2 regions of the Bacillus nitroreducens genome follow, and region 2 is predicted to be linked to the other one. Evidence: riboswitches for the same ligand, from Rfam matches in the RefSeq annotation. Region 2 holds a riboswitch; the other holds the start of a gene.

Region 1 (7,650 bases), on a different contig from region 2:
TCATTACCTGAAGGTATCCAAGCAGGTGATGCAACAACGGCTGTAGGTTATGAAAATGGTAAATTAACGCATAATCCAGGTCGTATTGATCCTACTAATCCTGCATTTGAGAACAGTCGTAAACCATTAGCTGCACAATTTACCTTCCAAGGTGAAGATATTGTGGTAATTGTTAACCACTGGAATTCCAAATCGGGTGACACGCCATTATTTGGATCAACCCAACCACCGATTTATGGTAGTGAAAAACAGCGTAAACAAATAGCTAACATAGTGTATAACTTTATTGAAGAAATCAAAATGGATAATCCAGATGCAAATATCGTATCAGTTGGAGATTTTAATGATTTCCAATTCTCTGAGTCTCTTAAAATCCACGAAGGTAATTTAATGACAAATATGATTAACAAAGTGGATAAAAATGACCGCTATACTTATTTGTTCCAAGGGAATTCTCAAGTGTTAGACCACATTTTAGTTTCGAATAACTTAGTAGAAAATACGAAAATTGATATTCTTCATATTAATGCAGATTTTACTGACATGGCAGGACGTGCGAGTGATCATGATCCAGTAATGGTTCAAGTTGATTTGGTTGAAGACAATCCTGTTGAAGAAAATTTTGAGCTTAACATTATGCATACAAATGATACACATTCAGCGTTAGACCATATGCCGAAAACAGTTACTGCAGTGAAAGAAATACGTGCTGAAAATCCTGATGCATTACTTCTCCATGCTGGAGATGCCTTAACAGGAACATTATATTTTAATGAATTCCTAGGACAAGCAGATCTAGCCATGATGAATTTAATGGGCTTTGATGCGATGACCTTTGGTAACCATGAATTTGACTTAGGTTCTTCACCAGAAGGACATCAAAGATTAATCGAATTTATCCAAGGTGCAAACTTCCCGTTTGTAAGTAGCAATATTGATTTCTCACAAGATGTTAAATTCAACGGGTTATTCAATGATTCTATTGAATCAGACTATGAAAATGGTCAAATTTACAATGGAATTATTAAAGAAGTTAACGGTGAGAAAGTGGGAATCTTCGGTTTAACGACAGAAGAGACGAAAGATATTTCGAGCCCAGGTTCTATTCTATTTGAAAACTATCTTGAAGAAGCAGAAGCTGCTGTTGCATATTTCGAAGATCAAGGTGTCAATAAAATTATTGCAGTAACTCATATTGGATATGACGATAATGCAGCAATTGATAATGACTTAATTCTTGCTGATAAAGTAGAAGGCATTGACGTGATTGTTGGTGGACATAGCCACACTACATTGTCAGAACCAGTAGTGGTCGCAAATGATGAAACACCTACAATCATCGTTCAAACAGGTAATGCAAATAGTAACCTAGGTGTTTTAGACGTTGTTTTTAATGAAAATGGTGTTGTCGTTGAACATGAAGGAAAACTAGTTTCAATCGGTAATCAAGAAGATGATCCAGAAGCAGTAACTATCTTAGCACCATTCAAAGCAAAAGTAGACGAAGTGGCTAAAACAGAAATTGGTGTAACAACACCAATTGAACTAGAAAATCCACGAACAAGTGGTGACAATTCAAAACCAAGCGTACGAAAAAACGAAACAATTCTTGGTAACCTCATAACAGATGGTATGCTTACAAAAGCCAGAGAATTCACTGGTAAGAATGTAGTGATGGCATTACAAAATGGTGGTGGGATCCGTGCAGCAATTGATGCTGGTCCAATTACTGTTGGCGAAGTCATTACAGTTCTTCCATTTGGGAATACATTAGCTACGATGGAAGTGACGGGTGCCGAATTGAAAGAAGCCTTTGAAAAATCTGTAAGCTCATATCCAGCAGAAAATGGCGGATTCTTACATGTATCTGGTGGTAAGGTAGAATTCGATTCTTCAAAACCTGCAGGGGAGCGTGTAGTTAATGTTTATATTAAAGATGATAATGGAAATCTAGTAGCAGTTGATAATAACACAGTATATACCATTGCAACAAATGCGTTTACAGCTAAAGGCGGAGATGGCTATGACGTATTTGCAAAAGCTTACGAAGAAGGCAGAGTAACGGACTTAGGACTTTCTGATTGGGAAAACTTCCGTGATCATTTAATGAGTATTGGAAGTGAGAATATCCCAACTGAAATTGAAGGTAGAATCGTCGATGTATTCTCAACTCCAGGCGAAGAACAACCGACACCAGGTGAAGAGGAACCTCAAATTATTGTTGTTACTCCTGAGGTTGAAAGAGGAAACAAATATGTAGTAACGGCTAATGATTTGATTGAATTAGAAGATAATGCAACTGTAAGAGTAGAAGTTCCAGCAGAGAAAAATACAATTTTTGTATCATTGACATCCGAAGCGGTTACTAAAATGAAAGAAGCTAATGCAACATTAGTCATTTCGAATGGTATTGTTGAACTTCAAATTCCAGCATCTAACTTACCTGATGGTGAAACGGAGATTAAAGTACAAAAGGACAATCGCAAGGATGCCTTGATTGCTTATGATTTCACAATCAAATCAGATGGCAAGGGGTATCACAAATTTAACGAAAAAGTCACGATGACATTCATCGTGGATTCGAAATTAGTGAAGGATCCGAATAATGTTAAGGTGTTTTATTGGAATCCAGAAAGTAAAAGATGGGAATTGGTCGGTGGCGAATGGAAAGATGGTAAAATTACAGCAACAACCGACCATTTCAGTACTTTTGGAGTGCTAGAAGTTAAAGATTCTAAGGAGACTCCAGTACCTGATACGAAAGACTCTGATAAAAATAACTCAGGTAATAAAGAACCAGGAGTGAAGGGTTCTGATGAATCTAATTCACAAGAAGGCAAAAAGCTTCCAACTACAGCAACTAATACAGGAAACTTATTAGTAGCAGGAATGATGCTAATCCTTGTAGCAGTTAGTCTTGTCTATTTTGTAAGAAGGAAAATGGCATAAAAATGTAAGAAGTATTGAGCTTCAAAAGCCATAGAACTAGGGTTCTATGGCTTTGTTTATAGGGAGTATTTAACATAAATGAATGGGAATGATTTTACTGATTCTCATAATTTAAATCTCAAATTAGACCTAATTGATCCTTTACCTTAGCATATTTTGAGCCCCAGAAAATGTCTTGAAGCCCTTATCTATGGCCCCTTTCTGACTTAATTTGCTGTAGATGTCTTGAATTTCTTCTTCGCTTTCACATTCTAGTGTAAGAGAAATGTGATTTCCGACAGTTACTTCTTGACCAGGGAATGTATCCGAAACCATGAGAAATAGTTCTTCTTTCTTTAATTTTGCATGAATGATTCGATAATCAGCCTCAGGCGGAGTTGGATACTCAGTTTCACCTAATGTCTAAATTTCTGTAATTTCTCCACCAAGAGTATGTGTATAAAAATCAAACGCAACTCTTGCATTCCCATCAAAAAGTAAATATGGTGAGTTGCTTGCCCTTTCATTGTCAACATAAAAATCGAAAGCGCTTACAATGTGATTTCTGTTTCCTGAAGAAGGTTACATTTTTGTATCTTTTTTCCTGATATTCCATTATAATGTTCTGAAAATAGAAAGGGCGGTGTTAGAAAGGAGAGTTAAGATGATTAGAAAACTAAAGCCAGAGGATGCAGAGAAGTATTGGAAATTACGATTAAAAGCATTAACAACCGACCCCAATGGGTTTTTAGTCACCTTTGAAGAAGCAATAAATACGGAAAATGCAATAGAAGAATACAAGGTTAGTTTACAATCCAAAGAGATTATAACTTTTGGTGCCTTTGAGGGAGATCAATTAGTTGGAATGGTTACATTAGTAAGAGAAACACGCCGAAAAATAAGACATAGAGCTAATATTGTAGCGATGTATGTTGATGATCAACATAGAGGTAAGGGAATTGCTAAAGCGTTGCTAAAAGAGGCAGTAAAATTGGCAGAAAGTTATCCAGAATTAGAACAATTGTATTTAACTGTAGATTCTGATAATACAGATGCGAAGGAACTATATAAAAAAATAGGCTTTAAAAAGTTCGCTACGGATAAAGGAGCAATCAAATACAATGGACGATATCGGGACGAAGATCATATGAAATTATTTCTCGAGAAATAATTGTCAAAATATGTCTTGCAAAAAGAACAGCAGTCGCTTATTATTTAATTAATAGCATATATTGATATATTTATTGTTTTCGAAACTACATATTGTGTTTTGCCTTGAGAAATAGATGCCGATTAGGCTTAAAAGGGAATCTGGTGAAATACCAGAACTGCCCCCGCAACTGTAAATGCTGACGAAATGAACAGACCACTGTATAAGATTACTTAGATTAGAGTTCAAAAAAAGAGGATGGAAAGGACCACGTCAACAAGAACGCGACGTCCTGTCGATGTGTCATTTTCACCAGAATTTTTGATACCTCTTTAAGGTGCTTATATGGGAAGGGTTCAAAGTAGAATGAAGCATAAGTCAGGAGACCTGTCTTTTCTTTAGATGTTTCACTTCTTCGGGGATTGAGAAGATGAAACGGTGGCGACAGGTAGGGTTCTATCTTTGTGCTCTCTTGATGTTATCGTTTCATCCGCTCAATTCATTGGGCGGATTTTTTGTTGTTTAAGAAGTTATCGATTTCAACCTTGTAGATAATTTTAAAATAGTTATCTACGTATACAGCAAGCGCACCAGCCCCTCTGTTGTATATCAAATCCGTCAAGAAGGTCAAAAAACACGCCTTTAGCCGTATCGTCTTATGCTAGTCGGACTTACACAGGACAAGGAAGGCTCAGAGAGGAGCATCTCACGAAGAAAATGGAATGCATTTTCGTGGATGTATTGACATCGATGTTTGCCATAGGGTGTGGTAGTAGTTAGTCGATGTTTCACTTTCAAGGCGCTTGCGTATTTGGTTTTGTATTGAAAAAAGTTAAGGGAGAGAAAAAAATTGACTATCTCAACTCAAGGAGAATTAGAAGTAGTACTCCAATCACTAATGTATGCTGAGAAAAACTATCAGATTGATACAACAGAAATGAAAGAAAAAATAAGGGGTATGAATCTATCGAATGGTCCAAATCAGCAAGCCCTTTTTTATGCTTTAAACAATATTGCTATGGACCAACCGAACTGGACCTATTTAGCAGCACATCTTTATTTAAATGAGCTTTATGAGAAAGCAGCACAGAGCAGGGACTATAATCGTACACAAAAATATGGTGACTTTTTTGAGTTACTACAGGAATTAACAAATAAAGGCATATATTCGGCAAACATACTAGATTCCTATACAAAAGATGAAATTGAAGAACTAGGAAAGGTTATTGACCCAACTAAAGATTTTTTATTTACATACATAGGATTATTTTTATTAGCAGACCGCTACCTTGCGAGAGATTATGAGCGCAACATTTATGAACTGCCTCAAGAGCGTTTTATGATCATCGCGATGACGCTCATGCAACATGAAAAAACGGACCTACGCCTGACTTATGTGAAAGAAGCATACTGGGCATTAAGTAATTTATTTATGACGGTAGCTACTCCAACTCTTTCAAACGCAGGTAAAAGTTTTGGTCAGTTATCCTCTTGCTTTATTGATACAGTGGATGACTCACTTGATGGCATTTATTTAAATAATTGGGATATTGCTAGATTGTCAAAAGATGGTGGGGGAATTGGCGTATACTACGGCAAGGTTCGTGCGCTAGGTTCCGATATCAAAAAGTTTAAGGGGAATTCGTCAGGTGTCGTTCCTTGGATTCGACTTATCAATGATACTGCAGTAAGTGTTGATCAGTTAGGGCAACGGCAAGGGGCTATCGCGATTTATCTAGATCTTTTCCACAAAGATATTATGAATGGTTTTTTAGATTTGAAAACAAACAATGGAGACGAACGCCGCAAGGCCCATGATATTTTTACAGGGGTATCTGTTCCAGATCTTTTTATGCAAAAGCTCCAAGAATGTGATGAAAATGGAAGAAGTATTGGGGAGTGGCACACGTTTTGTCCACATGAAGTAAAGCAAGTAATGGGATGGAAAGATGAACATGGTAATCCGTTAGGTCTTGAGGATTTTTACGATGAAGAGGATGAAAAATATTTCACTGAAAAATACATTGAGGCTGTCAATCATCCACTGTTACCACGTAAAACTTATCGAGCAATGGATATTATGGCACGGATCATGATCGCTCAGCTAGAAACAGGAACACCATATATGTTCTATCGTGATGAAGTCAACCGTCAAAATCCGAACAAACACCTTCTAGGAAAAGGAAGGACAGCAATCTTTTGCAGTAATTTATGCACAGAAATTGCACAAAACATGTCTGTAACGGGAATCTCTAAGGAATATATTGATGATAAAGGAAATATAGTGATTGTTCGAAAACCAGGTGATTTTGTGGTTTGTAATCTTTCTTCTATTAATCTACCAAGAGCTGTACGAGAAAATGTACTTGAACGTTTGATCCGAATTCAAGTTAGAATGCTAGATAATGTTGTAGATTTAAATACAATTTCAGTGAAACAAGCAGAAATCACTAACAAAAGATTTCGTGCTGTCGGCCTTGGGACATTCGGCTGGCATCATCTTCTAGCTCTAAAAGGAGTGTACTGGGAATCTGAAGAGGCTGTTCAATTAGCAGATGAGCTTTATGAGGATATTGCCTATTATGCAATCCAGTCATCGATGGAACTTGCAAAAGAAAAAGGAGCATATCAAGAATTTGAAGGTTCGGAATGGGAAACAGGCGTTTATTTTGCACGAAGAAAATATACTACCCAACGTTGGAAGACGCTACAACAAAAAGTTGCACAAAACGGTATGAGAAATGGGTGGTTAATGGCGGTAGCACCAAACTCATCTACTGCAAAAATAGGTGGATCGACTGATGGTATCGATCCAATCTATGCAGCGGAGTATGCGGAGGAAAAGAAGAACTTTAAGTTCAAGGTAACTGCGCCTGATCTTAACTCTAAAACCTATGCATTTTACAGAAAAGCACGTCATGAAGTGAATCAAATATGGAGTATTCGACAAAATGCTGCACGTCAGCGTCATATCGACCAGGGCATTAGCTTTAATTTGTACGTAAGACACGATATTAAAGCAAAGGATCTCTTGCAGCTCCATTTGGAGGCTTGGAAGCAAGGGCTAAAGACCACCTATTATGTTAGAAGTACTTCACAAGCAGAAATTGAAGAATGTGAATTATGCCATAGTTAAGGAGGACGAATAAATGACATATAACCAGCCATTAACAAAAATAAAATTATTTAATCCAGCTTTTCCGAATAAGTCTACAGGAATCATTAATGGAGAAACGTCAGGACTGTTAAATTGGAACGATATTGCGTATCCGCAAATGTATACACTCTATCAGACATTGTTAGCAAATTTTTGGAAAGCACAAGAAATCAATATGCAAGATGATATCAAGCAGTGGGATCATTTATCACCTATTGAACAGGATGTATTTTTAAGAATTAATACACAGCTTGCTTCTCTGGACAGCCTACAAACACCAACGATGAATCAGGTGATGGATTATGTCACTGATTCAAGCTTTAAAGCCATTTTTGCCGTGATTTCACAGCAGGAGGCAGTACATAATGAATCGTATTCATATATTTTAAGTTCCCTAGTTCCGTTACATGAACAA
Region 2 (7,650 bases):
ACTGTTTCATATCCATTTGGATGTTCAATAAAGACAACATGTCCATACGATCCTTTGTAATTTGAATTTTTAACGATACCTTCTTCAACTGCATATATGTGATCTCCAAGTGGAGCAGCGATATCCAGCCCTTTATGATTCCCCTGCCGAGTTCCAAACGTATCAGTGATTCTCCCTACGACGGGCCATGCCCACTCCTCCGTTATATTTTCTGAACGTTCATGAGCATCGACATTTTGTCCTCCAATAAAGGATAATCCCAAACATGTCGCTAGTAATGCAACCATTGAAAATCGTTTAACTAACATTATGATCCTCCTCAAAAATTGAACAATTAATGCTGCTATCATTTTTTACTTGTCTTTCCATACCACCTGCTTGAGTCAACCGCACCCAGTGATATTTTTTCTGAATGCAATTTGAAACACCCTAACAGTATTTGAAAATCTTCATAAATTATGTAAACATTTTCCTAAAAAAGTATTTTTAACATAAAAAAAGAGACATCTAAGTGCCTCTTAAATCGATCTATAAAGGATTTGGAGCAAGTGGAACCGATACTGGTTCTCCAAATGGTACGTGCCCAATCTGATCTATATTTCCGTAAAAAGTAACGGTTTTAAAATTGAATTCTTTCGCTGTTAACAGCATCGCATCAAGCATTAGAATATAATCATCGGTATTCTCTAAAACCGCATTCTCACTAAAATGAACCTCTAACCGATCTTCGTCTGTCTTAACTTCTTTTATATCGGATATGATGGTTGGACGAAGAGAATAATCACCTTGCTCAGTTTCTGCATCCATGGCATCAAATGCTTGTTCGATTGTTTGATAGTTATCATAGGATAGGGCTAAAATTTTACGGTCTGATTCTTCATTTTGATAAGATAAATATGCCTTTTTTGTATCTTCTTCCACATCAATATGATTTTCTACAATACCCGTCTGTCCGATGATTACACCTTTTTGATTATGTTGATAAAGCTCAACATGTTGATAGCCTTGTAACATGTATCGGAATGAATTGATTGTTTGTCTAAATTGATCCGATTCAGCTGTCGCAAAGGACTCTGTTTGAATGGTGTTATTTACTTCAACCTTTACCGCTTTAGATTGGTTATTCGTTTCTATTTCTGAGAAATCCAAAAAGTAGGATTCTGGGACTTCATCAATTCCCCAACTTGGGTTTGCTCGAATAATGCCATTAACCGTTGAGAGGTGCTTTTGCCATTGCTCTACAAGGTTTCCCCCATCTGATTCTACAGCAATTGAAACGACAGCAGGAAACATGGCTCCACCTAAATATACACCGTATGTTAACAGGACTTCATTTTCTCCAATGGTGTTTACTACATAGTTTTGACTCGATTGATCTTCAAATGAAAACGTATTGTATTCTTCATTTCGCTCAGGATTTTGGCTTTTTTCTAGAATGCTTACCTCTTCTTCCACTGGTACTGTTTCTTTTGAATTTGAATCCATCGCTAAACGCGTATTTTCTTTTGCCATTTCGGCAGAATCATTACTGCTATTATTCATATTATTTAAGAATGAAGGGGCTAAGATGACTAATAGTAGCACAGCAGCTGCAGAGGCAATACTTGGTACAACCCAGAACCTCTTCTTTTTCTTATGCATATTAAGGGTTATATTTTGATAAATCTCGTGTGGATCTCGCCTATCTTTAATCTCAGGCATTTGTGTCAACAAATGCTCAATTTTTTCATCACTCCACTTTGATTTTTTCATCATCTACTCCCTCCTTTACAGCTAATTCTTCCATATACGACTTTAATACTTTAAGACCTCTATGTTGTGTCGTCTTAACTTTACTCTCCGTCCAACCAAGAGCTTGCGCTGTTTCAGCAATTGATAATGATTGAAGAAATCGTAAAATGAGCACCATCCTCTGATCAGTGGTACAACGGTCCAAACAGCGGTACATTGTTTGAATTTCCTCATTCTGCAGAGCGATTTCTTCTGGAAGTGGCGCATAATCCTTTACCTCTTGGCGACTCCAATCAAAGGTATCTAAAATACGTTGTTTCCAGCCTTTTTGTTTTCGAAATGAATCGATGGCAACATGTCTTGCGATTGAAAACAACCATGTTTTCTCACTACTTTTTCCTTCGAATCTATCATATGATTTTAAAACCCTTATATAAACTTCCTGAACGAGATCTTCAGCTAGTTCACGATTTTTTACCATATAAAATAAGAAGGAGAAGACATCGTGATGATACTTTTCATATAGTTCCTCAAACAAGGAATCCATAGCAAATCCTCCCGTTCATTTATTTGTCGTTTATACTCATAAAAAAGTTACACTCCCAATATAGTATGTTTTCATGAAAAAAGGAAGAATATTATGGTAATATTCTTCCTTACTTTGCGATTGTGACATTTTTCAAGAATAATAGTCTTAAGATTGGATAGAGGATAAGAAAAAACACGCCATTTCCAATTGCATGACTCAAATCAAATGGAAGACCAGCTAAATAATAAGCAATGAACTTACCAGACAATAAATAAAGAGGTAATGAGATGATGAATCCATATAGAAAACCACAAAACACCGCATAGATGGACAGCAAAATGGCTGGGATGCGATCGCGGTACTTCCGAATCAATCCACTAAGTACACCAATTATAGCCCATGCGATGATTTGCCCGAATGTCCATAAACCCATCCCCAAAACAAGGTTCGATAAAACTGCGCTTAAAACAGCTATAATCACACCATAAAGTGGCCCTAAAAACAAGCCTGTAATGATGATAATCACAGTTGTAGGCTGCACATTCGGAAGGAATGTAAATGTAATTCTCCCAACAACAGACAATGCGATTAACATCGAAAGCAGCGTAAGGTTTTTAACCGATACATTCATTAATTATTCCCACGAGTGTAAGTCAAATTCGATTTTGTCTTCAGGCTCCACTTTGTATTCATTTGCTCCAACCATTGCTTCTTCACCGTTTATGTAATAGAACCATGATGTTTTCTCTTCGTCACTTCCAGCTACCCCATTAATGCTGGCCACAAAAGCACCATCAAATTGTGTCTCGACTTCAAAATTTTCTTGCATAACATCCATTACAGTAACTTCTTTACCTGATTCAATTTCAATTTCTTTTTCTTCAATGATTTCTTCTCCGTTGTTTTTAGAAATTACTACTGTAACGATTTCAGCTTTTTCTTCTTGATTCGCACTCTCTGAAGCATCGTTATTGGAAGTATCGTTCGTTGTTCCTTCATTGCTACATCCAAATAATAATCCTAAAGATAGTAAAACAAATAATATTTTTTTCATTTCCCTAGCTCCCTCTGTGTTAGTTAATGGCAGTTTTCACAAAATCTGTTGTTTTTTTAACCTTTTGATTTACGTTGTGAGCGGAAGTTTTTCGCGGGTCCTACCTGGCCTCGAGTGCACGCTTTTCCCGCTAGTGTCACCGCCTTTACGCTTCAATCAATTGGTTCCACTTTATACGTTAAACACAACATTTTTTTGCAAAGAGCCTAATTATTACATCTATGTATAGTACTTTTTGCACCTACTACAAAAGATAAAAAAACCCACCCAATAGGGTGAGCTTTGTATACAATACGAAAAAACAATAAAGCCAAAAGCTTTAGTGTTAATTCCTACACCCCGAAGAATTAAAATTCGTTCGAAATTAGGCAGGTCTACTGACTATGGTTTCTTCCTACTTTGAGTCCTTCCCATATGATTAACAGCATTTGCCATTTATTCATACAGTGGTTCTTCTCATTTCGTCCACCTATACAGTTGCGGGGGCAGTTCTGGATTCACACCAGATTCCCTATTAAGTCTAAAGAGAAAAAAGCTTCTCTGACACCTATAATTCCGATTCATGATTTAATTTTTTATGACATTATTTATATTACTTGAAGTATTTCACTTTTACAACATGTTTCTTATGGAACAAGATTCTTCGCCACATTCAACCAAATTATTCACTTTTTCGAGGAATTATGAATGTAAATGTCGTTCCTTCGCCAAGTTTACTATGGACAGAGATGTTACCATTATGCGCAGCCACAATATTTTTTACGATAGCTAGTCCTAAGCCAGTACCTGACTTTCCTCTAGTTCTTGCTTTGTCTGCTTTATAAAAACGCTCAAATACAAATGGTAAATCCTCTTCTGGAATACCAGTACCAGTGTCTGTTATATCTACTTTAACAGATGTCTCCTGTCCAGTAACATGGACCTCAACTTTACCATTTTCATCCGTATGTCTGATTGCATTATCAATCAAATTAGTAAATACTTGTTCAATTCGGTCAGAATCTAAATAGATTTCCCCTATGTCTTCTTCCTTTGTAGCAGTTAAGGTAATTTGATTTTCCTTGGCCACCCCTTGGAATTTCCGAATCACACGTTCTACTAGTGAGTCGAAATCGACTGTTTCTTTATTCAACGTAATATTCCCTGATTGCATTCTCGCCAAGTCTAACAATTCATTGACGAGTCGCCCCATCCGTAAAGATTCGTCATAGATCACTTTAGTAAGCTCTTTACGCTCTTCTTCTGAGCTTGCAATATCATCCATTATTGCTTCACTATACCCTTGAAGCATTGCAATTGGGGTACGGAGTTCGTGTGAAACATTGGCAATAAAGTCCTCACGAAGTTTATCCAGACGCCTTTCTTCAGTCATATCACGAAGGACAGCAACGGCACCTCTGATATATGTTTGATTATATAGCGGACTCATTAAGATAACCCACGTTCTTCCTTGTAGGCTAATCTCAATAAATTGCTCTTTTTCAAACGAAACAGAGCGCTGAAATAAATCTCTTACCTCAGGTGGAAGTTCTTCTCCAACATCCTGATACATACCTTGTTGATAATACCAAGCTTGCAAAAATCGCTCAGCAGGTGGATTTGTTACCAATATCGTTCCATCTCGGTTTAAAGTGATAACTCCGTCCGCCATACTATTTAAAATACTCGCAAGCTGTTCTTTCTCTTGATTTAGGGCATTTATATTATATTTTAATTGCCTTCCCATTTGATTTAATGCCATTCCTAAGGCACCTATTTCATCATGTGTTAAAATGGGAACCTTCGTGTCGAATTTTCCTCTTGCTACCTCAAAAGCCGCTTCCCTCATTTTGCGTAATGGAGCTGTAATACGGGTGAGTAGGAAAAAGGCAAAGACTGTAGTTAAAACAATCCCAATTCCTGCAGCTAAGACAATAAATTTGGTTGTATGTTGTGTTGTGCTTTTAACAACATCTAATGATTGATAAAGAAATACCGCACCTTCTTGATCATCTTCAATATGAAGGGGTGACCCCACCACAAAAAGCTCTTGAGATTGTTGATTTAAATTAAACTTTTCAGGCAAATCTATTCGTTTACTTTCGTTTTGATCCTTAGTTATAACACGTTTTAGATCAGGATCTTCAGTTATAAGAGTAACTGGTATATTCGCCACTAATTCTCTATCTGGGGACACCCACATTGTGTCTTCATCAGCAACTATTATGACCTTTGTTTCGTCATTCACAAGCTCCCATGCTAGAGACCTTGCAAATTCTTTATCCTCATGCTGCTCCATAATAACAGCAATATTTGCTGCTAGTTGCGTTAAATTTCGTTCAGCTTCTTGAATATGGTAATTCTCAAAATACTCCATAAAAAGAATCGTTAATACAAATAAAACAAAGGAAAACAATAAAAGAATGGTTGCCCAAAGTTTTCCTACAACACTCCGCCAAAATTTCATTCCTGGCCGACCTCAAATTTGTAACCAACACCCCAAACAGTAACAATCATTTTTGCTGCATCTTGAGAGACTTTATTTAATTTTTCACGTAACCGTTTAACGTGTGTATCAACCGTACGTAAATCTCCGAAGAATTCATAATGCCATACGTCTTTTAACAACTGCTCACGATCAAATACCTTGTCAGGTGATTTTGCAAGGAAACATAATAATTCATATTCCTTTGGTGTTAAGTTCACTTCTTTTCCATCTGCAACGACACGGTGCGCATCATTATCAATTGTTAAATGTGGAAAAACAATAATATCCTTAGCGGTGGTTTCAGTTTGAAGGTACGTGGTTAGGGATGCTCTTCTTAATAAAGCTTTTACACGAAGAACAACTTCCCTTGGACTGAATGGTTTTACGATATAGTCATCTGTTCCAACTTCAAATCCTTGTACGCGGTTCACTTCTTCACCTTTTGCAGTAAGCATGATAATTGGGGTTGATTTTTTCTCGCGTAATTCTCGGCATACTTCTATTCCATCTTTTCCTGGCATCATAAGATCTAATAGGATCAGATCGTACTCATTTTTAAATGCCTTATCAAGAGCATCGTTCCCATTGTCTGCTTCTTCAATCACATAATTTTCACGTTCTAAATACATTTTAAGTAAACGACGAATTCTTTCCTCGTCGTCAACGACTAATATTTTAGCTTCTTTTTCCATAATTCGTATTCCTCCAATTTCTTTTTCGAAAGAATATTTTTCTATATATCTATCGTACATAAATTCTTCATAATTTGCTATAACATATATCACACTTAGTATTCCCATTAATGATAAAAGTCAAAATTCCGACACAAATATAGTATTACAAAGATTAAAAAAGCCTTCATCACTTGATGAAGGCTTTAATTTGTCTACCATGAATACTATTTTTGCTGAATGGCTAGATTCTAGTCACTTCAGAAGGAAAATACTTCTTCTAGTAGCTCTCCCTTTATGCATATGAGTGTAATCCTGCAATTACTAGGTTTACAAATATTGTATTAAACATAATGATAAAGAATCCTACGACTGCTAACCATGCAGATTTTTTACCATGCCACCCTTTTGAAAGTCTGAGGTGAAGAAATGCTGCATAGAAGAGCCAGGTGATAAGGGCCCAGACTTCTTTTGGATCCCAACCCCAGAAACGAGTCCAGGCAATTTGTGCCCAAATCATCGCAAAAATCAAAGCACCTAACGTAAAGACTGGGAAACCAATTGCTACCGAACGATACCCAATTTCATCGGTAAGGTCTAAATTTAGCCTTTTTGTTAATGGCTGCAATGCTGCACCGATACGTTTACGTAAAATTAAACGCAATAGTCCATATAAAATAGTTCCTACAATAATGGACCAAAGGACTGTATTTACTTTTCTTGCGCTTAGAATTGCTGGCAATTCTATGCCACTAGAAAACTTACCGTCTGTCAATAATTCTCCTTCATTTGGTACGACTAAAGCAGGTAAAGTAAAGACCATTTCAGCCTCAACACCCTCTTTATCTACCCATGAGAATGCCGATTCATATTTCATCGCTCCAAATGTCGATGATATGACAACAAATCCCACGACAACTACTAATACATACATAACAAATTCTAACCAAATTGTTTCCTTGCTTCTCACAGATTGATCGACAGCCTTTAATAGATACAGAATCCCCGCTACGAAGCTAATGGCAAGAATTGCCTGCCCTAATGCTGCTGTAATAACATGTATGTGGAGCCAGTCACTTTGTAACGCCGGGATTAATGGCGAGATTTCACTTGAAAACATACTACCATACGCAATTATGATTAGTGCAATTGGTAATGTAAACAATCCTAATATACTGGATTTATAAATAAAATAAAT

The links. A riboswitch is a leader RNA that binds a small molecule or an ion and turns the genes downstream of it on or off. The one in region 2 is predicted to bind cobalamin.
Region 1: it holds a riboswitch for cobalamin, as region 2 does, so the genes downstream of both, ACWPVE_RS02825 (ribonucleoside-diphosphate reductase subunit alpha) here and ACWPVE_RS16860 (DUF4430 domain-containing protein) in region 2, are expected to answer to the same signal.

The regions. Positions count from the first base shown of each region.
Region 1 covers NZ_CAXHYI020000001.1:575,943-583,592, reverse strand. The annotation lists gene ACWPVE_RS02835 (5'-nucleotidase C-terminal domain-containing protein) at 1-2,949, shown strand, start outside; gene ACWPVE_RS02830 (GNAT family N-acetyltransferase) at 3,593-4,099, shown strand; cobalamin riboswitch at 4,196-4,487, shown strand; gene ACWPVE_RS02825 (ribonucleoside-diphosphate reductase subunit alpha) at 4,977-7,214, shown strand; gene ACWPVE_RS02820 (ribonucleotide-diphosphate reductase subunit beta) at 7,228-7,650, shown strand, end outside.
Region 2 covers NZ_CAXHYI020000003.1:2,670,777-2,678,426, reverse strand. The annotation lists gene ACWPVE_RS16880 (peptidoglycan DD-metalloendopeptidase family protein) at 1-308, opposite strand, end outside; gene ACWPVE_RS16875 (hypothetical protein) at 529-1,755, opposite strand; gene sigX (RNA polymerase sigma factor SigX) at 1,730-2,278, opposite strand; gene ACWPVE_RS16865 (ECF transporter S component) at 2,388-2,891, opposite strand; gene ACWPVE_RS16860 (DUF4430 domain-containing protein) at 2,895-3,314, opposite strand; cobalamin riboswitch at 3,665-3,882, opposite strand; gene ACWPVE_RS16855 (ATP-binding protein) at 3,976-5,760, opposite strand; gene ACWPVE_RS16850 (response regulator transcription factor) at 5,757-6,473, opposite strand; gene ccsB (c-type cytochrome biogenesis protein CcsB) at 6,748-7,650, opposite strand, start outside.